DNA from 3 places in the Paenibacillus germinis genome. Region 1 is predicted to be linked to each of the others. Evidence: riboswitches for the same ligand, from Rfam matches in the RefSeq annotation. Region 1 holds a riboswitch; each other region holds the start of a gene.
The links. Region 1 has a riboswitch for ZMP and ZTP ahead of rpiB (ribose 5-phosphate isomerase B). Riboswitches for the same ligand answer to the same signal wherever they lie in the genome.
Positions count from the first base shown of each region.

Region 2: it holds a riboswitch for ZMP and ZTP, as region 1 does, so the genes downstream of both, GC102_RS10295 (DJ-1/PfpI family protein) here and rpiB (ribose 5-phosphate isomerase B) in region 1, are expected to answer to the same signal.
Region 3: it holds a riboswitch for ZMP and ZTP, as region 1 does, so the genes downstream of both, GC102_RS14050 (bifunctional 5,10-methylenetetrahydrofolate dehydrogenase/5,10-methenyltetrahydrofolate cyclohydrolase) here and rpiB (ribose 5-phosphate isomerase B) in region 1, are expected to answer to the same signal.

Region 1 is NZ_WHOC01000164.1:48,875-51,136, reverse strand. Features, by position in the region: gene GC102_RS31990 (manganese efflux pump MntP) at 1-292, shown strand, start outside; gene GC102_RS31985 (low molecular weight protein arginine phosphatase) at 415-1,008, shown strand; ZMP/ZTP riboswitch at 1,085-1,165, shown strand; gene rpiB (ribose 5-phosphate isomerase B) at 1,270-1,728, shown strand; gene GC102_RS31975 (TIGR01440 family protein) at 1,769-2,262, shown strand, end outside.
Region 2 is NZ_WHOC01000048.1:72,485-74,746, forward strand. Features, by position in the region: gene GC102_RS10285 (sugar phosphate isomerase/epimerase family protein) at 1-368, shown strand, start outside; gene GC102_RS10290 (GlcG/HbpS family heme-binding protein) at 429-902, opposite strand; ZMP/ZTP riboswitch at 1,054-1,132, shown strand; gene GC102_RS10295 (DJ-1/PfpI family protein) at 1,195-1,788, shown strand; gene GC102_RS10300 (hypothetical protein) at 1,999-2,262, opposite strand, start outside.
Region 3 is NZ_WHOC01000070.1:146,582-148,843, reverse strand. Features, by position in the region: gene GC102_RS14050 (bifunctional 5,10-methylenetetrahydrofolate dehydrogenase/5,10-methenyltetrahydrofolate cyclohydrolase) at 1-823, opposite strand, end outside; ZMP/ZTP riboswitch at 886-965, opposite strand; gene GC102_RS14045 (FAD-dependent oxidoreductase) at 1,046-2,262, opposite strand, start outside.

The sequences.
Region 1 (2,262 bases):
GGTGTATAGTTCGATTCGTGGAGAAGAAGCGACTTCTTTTGATCATAGGTCAATTTTGGGCCTGACGATCTTCTCACTTAGTGTTAGTATTGATTCATTCTCTGTGGGTGTATCTCTTGGTATGTTTGCTACGGATATTTTGTTGACGGTGCTGATATTTGGTCTGTTTGGGGGTTTGCTTTCCATCGCCGGTTTAATGGTGGGTAGGCGGGTAAGCGGCTGGGTAGGCGAGTATGGCGAGGCGTTTGGCGGGCTTATTTTGCTCACGTTTGGGATCAAATTTTTACTATGATACAATAGGGGTATAGAAAAGTATTCGTCTTAGATTATGCTTACGAAGAAAGTTTTGCTATGCAAAACTCAGTTTATGCTTACGAAGTTAGCTTTCCTACGGAAAGCTCTTAGGAGGGAATCATGTTGCGAATTCTATTTGTCTGTACAGGAAATACGTGCCGCAGTCCATTAGCAGAAGGTTTGCTGCGTATCAGGGTGCACCAAGAAGGGCTTGCGGCGGAGGTTCGTTCAGCAGGGGTGTCCGCGGTGACGGGCGGTCCAATCTCCCGAAATAGTGCATCGCTTTTACAGGAAGCGGGTTTCAAGGATTCCATTAGTTCTTTGGCGATCCAAGAGTCTGAAGTGAATTGGGCTGATCTCATTTTGACCATGACGATGGGTCATAAGCGTACGGTCATCCAGCGGTTTCCGGGTGCGATTGAGAAAACATTTACGCTCAAAGAGTACGTCGAGGATGACGCTCATATTTTACAGGCGATTGAGGAAAGGGAGCAGCTCGTTACGGAGCTTCAGCTCAAGCAAGCTCTTTCGCAAGCAGTGTCTATAGAAGAAAGAAGCCGGATTTTTAAACTTGAACATGCGATTCCTGACTTTGACATTTCTGACCCGTTCGGAGGCTCCATAGAGATTTACCGACAAACGGCTGAGGAAATCAGCGGGAGTTTAGATAAATTGGTTCATAAAATACGTGCACGAAACGAAGGTTCCAAATAACTCAGGTTCTAGATATATGAATTGCGGATACATCTTTACACATGGGGTAGAATGCGATAAAATAGAGGTATCAATCAAGACTCAATGTAACTGGCGACGAGTGGGAGTAACCACAATGGAGCATTGAGCTATACGGCCGGTCGCCTGGGCAAAAGAGCAACGCGCGTTTTCTAGCGTGTCCGCTCTTTTTTTCGTTTTCTGGTGAGCTTTGGGATATAATAGGATGGTCGAATTTCGAACAAGCAAAGGAGCGTTCTATTCATGAAAATTGCTTTAGGTGCGGATCATGCAGGCTATCGTTTGAAAGATGTTATCATTCCTTTTATTGAGTCATTAGGTCACCAAGTCGTCGATTACGGCTGCAGCTGTGCAGATTCGGTCGATTATCCCGACTATGCGCTTAAAGTTTGTGAGCAAGTAGTTTCAGGTGAAGCTGACAAAGGTATTCTGATTTGCGGAACCGGTATCGGGATGTCAATTGCCGCGAATAAGGTTCCGGGCATCCGCTGTGCACTTGTACATGATCTTTTTTCAGCGAAAGCGACGCGGGAGCACAATGATACGAACGTACTTGCCTTAGGGGAACGTGTTATTGGCCCGGGTGTAGCTGAGGAAATCGTGAAAATTTGGCTCGAAACCGAGTTTTCCCAAGGTGTTCGCCACCAGAATCGCATTAACAAAGTGCAAAGTATCGAAGACCGTTTCACATTGCATCCATAGAATATCTCCTAACGGAAAATTCCAGAAGCGAGGGATCACGATGACAGATTCCATTCTTTCTAATATTGCCGAGGCTTTGGAAACGAATCTTCGGGAATTGGTCAAAGTCGGCAATCTAAGATCAGGTCACATTCTGATTATCGGAACGAGCACGAGTGAAATTCTCGGGCATAGGATCGGTACATCGGGTACGCTGGATGCAGCTAAGCCGATCTTTGAAACGGCGCAGCGCATAAGCCACGAGTTCGGGCTGCACTTAGCCTTTCAATGCTGCGAGCATTTGAACCGTGCAATCGTTATTGAGGAAGAGCTGCTATCGCATGCGCCTCAGCTTGTGCCAGTCTCTGTCATTCCGGTGCCAAGGGCCGGAGGTTCGATGGCCTCCTATGCGTATCGCCATTTCGCGAAGCCAGTTGTTGTCGAGACGATTCAGGCACATGCCGGAATCGATATTGGCAGCACGCTCATCGGGATGCATCTGCGCCCAGTTGCTGTGCCAGCAAGACCGCCAGTGCGCAACATTGGCCATGCCTA
Region 2 (2,262 bases), on a different contig from region 1:
TATTCACTCACACATTATCTAGCTGCGATAAAATGGTCCGGATTTTGGATGAGGTTCCATCCAGTAATCTGGGGGTTGTATTTGATCCAGTGAATCTACTGCCACCCGCTGCTGTTGAATCGCAAGAAGTTTTTCTGGATCAGGCCTTTGCTGCTTTCGGTGACCGGATTGTCCTCGCCCATCTTAAGGATGTTGTCATTCAAAACGACAAGCTAAAAGAGGTACGATCTGGTAAGGGTATTTTCCAAACGAAATCGTTCTTGGAGAAGCTGTACCGGGCAAAGCCAGGCATCGATATCTCTTTAGAACAGCTTGCTGATGATACGCTTGACGAAACTTTTCAGTACGTAAGAAGCCTTATGGGTTAAAAATAAGCCCCGTTCTCTCTTTCATTGGAGGGATTGGGGCCTTTCCTATTTGAATGACGCCTATTTCTTTATATCAGGCTCTGTCATGACTTCGTACGCATTACCCAGATAAGACTGCAGCGCCTTTAACGCCGCAACCCCCACCGCAATGTCATCCTCTCCATTCCCTCCACTTACACCAACTCCGCCAATGACACTCCCGTTCACCACAATCGGAAGCCCCCCGACGAAAATAGCAAATTTACCAGGCATCATCGCATGAATACCAAATGCCTCACCATGGATAGTCGCTGGACCACCGGGCTGATTGAACAAATGCGTAGAACGCCTATGACCGCTAGCTGTAAACGCCTTAGCTATGGCGATTTCCGGGCTCGTATTGCGAGCGCCATTCATTCTTTCTAATGCAATTAGATACCCGCCATCGTCTACGATACATATCGTTTCGGCTGCATTCGCTTCTATTGCCGCTTGTATGCCTGCTGCGATCATGACCTTCGCTTCCTCTACTTCAAGCTTAAATACCGATTTCACTATGTAATTCCCTCCCCGCTTGTCGGCCTTTATGAGGTGCGCAACGAACGCCTCTTCCATTCATATGGGGACGTGAAGGGTTTAAGTCATTGTCGTCACTCGAAAAAAGATATTGAATTTCGGTGAGGGAAATTGTAAGATTATAGAAATTAAACCGATGTGTGACTGGCGTAAACATGGATAACCATGAGGGAGCACATTGTAAACAGCCGGACGCCTGGGCAAAGTATTTGATCCTTAATCAAATGCTTTTTTGTGCTTTTATGACAATTGAAAGGTCAGGTGGCTGTTTATGAAAATCGCATTTGTACTATTCGATGGAATGACAACGTTAGACTTTGCTGGCTTCTTTGAAGCTATCACATGGATGGGCATTTTGGGGGCTAAAGAGAACGTCACTTGGGATTTCTGCTCCAATAAGGAGGAAATTACGGACGACCGAGGCTTAACCGTCAAGGTAACACATGTCTATCCCGATCTATCGGTTTATGATCTCCTGTTCGTACCTGGCGGATTTGCAACGAGAAGCCTTAGATTCGACGCTGCCTTCATCACTTGGCTCCAAACCTCAGGTAATGTGACATACAAAGTTTCTGTGTGTACAGGTGCGTTGTTACTAGGTGCTGCCGGATTCCTACATGGAAAAAAGGCAACCACAAATCCCTCCGCCTATGAGTTATTGACGCCTTACTGTTCCGAAGTCGTTAAAAAACGAATCGTCAGAGACGGGAATCTCTTTACCGGTGGCGGCGTTTCGGCCTCTATTGACTTAGGATTATTCGTTATTGAATCGCTCACTGACTCAGATTTCGCACAGCAAGTTCAACAAAAGATGGACTACCCTTACTATCAAGCGGGGCAGATTTCTAAAGTGAGTTTGGAGTGATTAAGCTACTCAAAAAGGATAAACGGAATACACTTGCCTTTGTAGAGAGCTAAAGTGAGAGTATGGGTGTTGTTGCACTTCATACAACATTTCCCTAGCGAATCCACGTTTTCCTAGCGATTGTTGCACAAAATACAACAATTCCAGCCGAAAGTAGCTTTTTAGCAGGAAACACAGCTATATTTTTGTACAAAATACAACATCTTCACCTTAACTCAGTCGAAATGATAGAAATTGTTGTACGCCGTACAACAATTTCCTCCCCCTCATTCCCCAGATCAACCGGAAGACCAAATACCAAGAAAACACAATCACTTCCCAGCTGTTATGCCTGTATTTTGTATCCACAATCTCACTCGAGCCGAGTACGAATTGCCATTCGCTGTCGAACTCGTCGAACTTCTTTAGTGTAGCCGTGCTTCTCCCCTTCTTAACAATGGCTAAGTTCCGCCTCCCCAAATGACCCGCAACAAA
Region 3 (2,262 bases), on a different contig from region 1:
CAAGAACGGTATGTTTGAGCAGCGTCGCGATGGTCACTGGACCAATTCCAGCAGGGACAGGGGTAATTGCACTCGCCTTTTTGTGACAAGCATCGAAATCGACATCGCCAATGTTGCCAGCATTATATCCAGCATCCAAAACGACAGCACCTTCCTTAATCCAGGCTCCTTGAATAAATGCAGGTTTACCAACGGCTGCAACAACAATATCAGCTAATCCGATGATTAGGGGGAGATTATTTGTTTTTGAATGGCAAATGGTTACGGTTGCGTTTCTATTCAGCAGCATAAGTGATACGGGTTTACCTAGAATAGGACTCCGACCAACGATTACCGCGTGCTTGCCTTCAATTGGAATCTGATAATAATCGAGAATAGCTAGAATAGCGGCTGGGGTACAGGATGGAAAGCTGGCCATTCCAAAAGCATTTTGAGCAAAGCCCAGCATGGTAACGCCATCCACATCTTTTTCGATCTGAATGGCTTCAAACGCGGCTCTTTCATCAATATGGTGTGGAACCGGATGCTGCAATAAAATACCATGGACCTGAGGATCTTCGTTTAATTGTTGGATAACGGCAATAAGTTCCTCTGTCGTAGTTGCTTTATTTAGGTGGATTCGTCTGGAATCAATGCCTAGCCGCTTACATGCGCTGCTTTTCATACGTACATAGGTTTCGGAAGAAGGGTCATCTCCAACAAGTATCGTCGCTAAACATGGGAGGATACCTCTTACAGACAGTTGGTTGATTCTTTTGACTAAAGATTCGTTTATGCTTTTCGCTACACGTGTACCATCCAAGATTAATTTGTCTGCATTCATTTTACCCTCAACCCTTCATTTGTTTGTAAAAACACAAAGAGGTAAGGGGGATGAATCCCCCTTACCTCTGCCCAGGCGTACGGCTGTCACATCAATGTGCTTCCTCATGGGTATCCATGCTTCGCCAGTCACACATCAACTTTTAATTGATTTAATCATAATGGCAGGTTATGGAATATGCAACTCTTAAAATGATTTATGGATGCTGTTGATTTCCTTCTATCAACTATAACAACGAATTTCAACAATCTCTGCCCGTTCCGTCCCGTTCGTCGCTTCAACGACCACACGAAGTCGATCAGTCGTAACAGCTTCCGGCAAAAGATGGACATGCCTGCGCGTATGATTATCGAGCCCCTCCGCCACTGTTGTCCAGTCGCCGCCGATGAAGGCCTGAAGTTTATAGTCTTTGACCAGTTCAGGAATGATCTCGAATTCCGTCCGATGATGATGCAAATTAATTAAATCTTCGTTCACGTCGTCATTGAAAGTGAGATGTACAGTGCGAATCCGGACAGCCTCCGGCCAACTGGCTTCAAGCCACTCTGGTTGCGAGACCTCAAGGCCAGCCGATGACCAAAGATGAGGGCCTCCGTAAGGACGCTTATACCCATCGGCGGCTTTGTCGGCTGCGAACGCGGATGTGGGAGCGAGCAGTCGGAAGCAGATTGGCTTCCGAATGAATGCTTTCGCGCTCCAATCAATGACCGGCTGATGATGATGCATATCACCAAAATCTACGGCATCTTTTGATGCAGCATCATGCTTGAAGGAAAGCACACCCGTTTGTGGTCTGGCGGATAGATGGACAGAAAGCGCCGGGTTGCTTCTGAGAATGATAAAAGCATTCTGAGCGGTTTCAGGATGCCAAGAAAGGGAAGCCTTTACCCACTGCTGAGAACCCTCGGCTACAGCTACCTGAATGGACGTCACCTGTGTATGTGGGACGTAGTTCTGCGGCTTCCCAGTGCTCCAGAGCTCGACTGTCAGCTCGGTAGCCTCTGAAGCATCCAGCAGCAGCTCGATGCCGTCAATGAACGGATCTGCCGGCACGAGAAGCGCCACATGCGCGATCAGCGGCAGCAACGACGCAGATTGCTCGAGCGCAAGCCGCGTTAGGGTGCTGGACGCTGTCATCTCAGCGCGGAGCACGAGGTCTGCCGCATCCGCGTTCTTCAGACCGAGGACGGCTGCATCCTGTCGAAGCAGCGTCTGTTGAAGCTCGCTTAAGTGGCTGCTGTGCAGCTCACGAGGGGAGACGCCCTTTGCCGCGCAGAGCGCAGCTCCTGTGCCCGCGGCTTCGCCTATCACGGCACATGTCGCCATGACGCGAGTCGTACCAAAGGCCACGTGGGACGCGCTGATGTTGCGTCCCGCCATCAGCATATTCGTCACGTTGACGGAGTAGAGGGAACGGAACGGGATATGATAATTGCCGT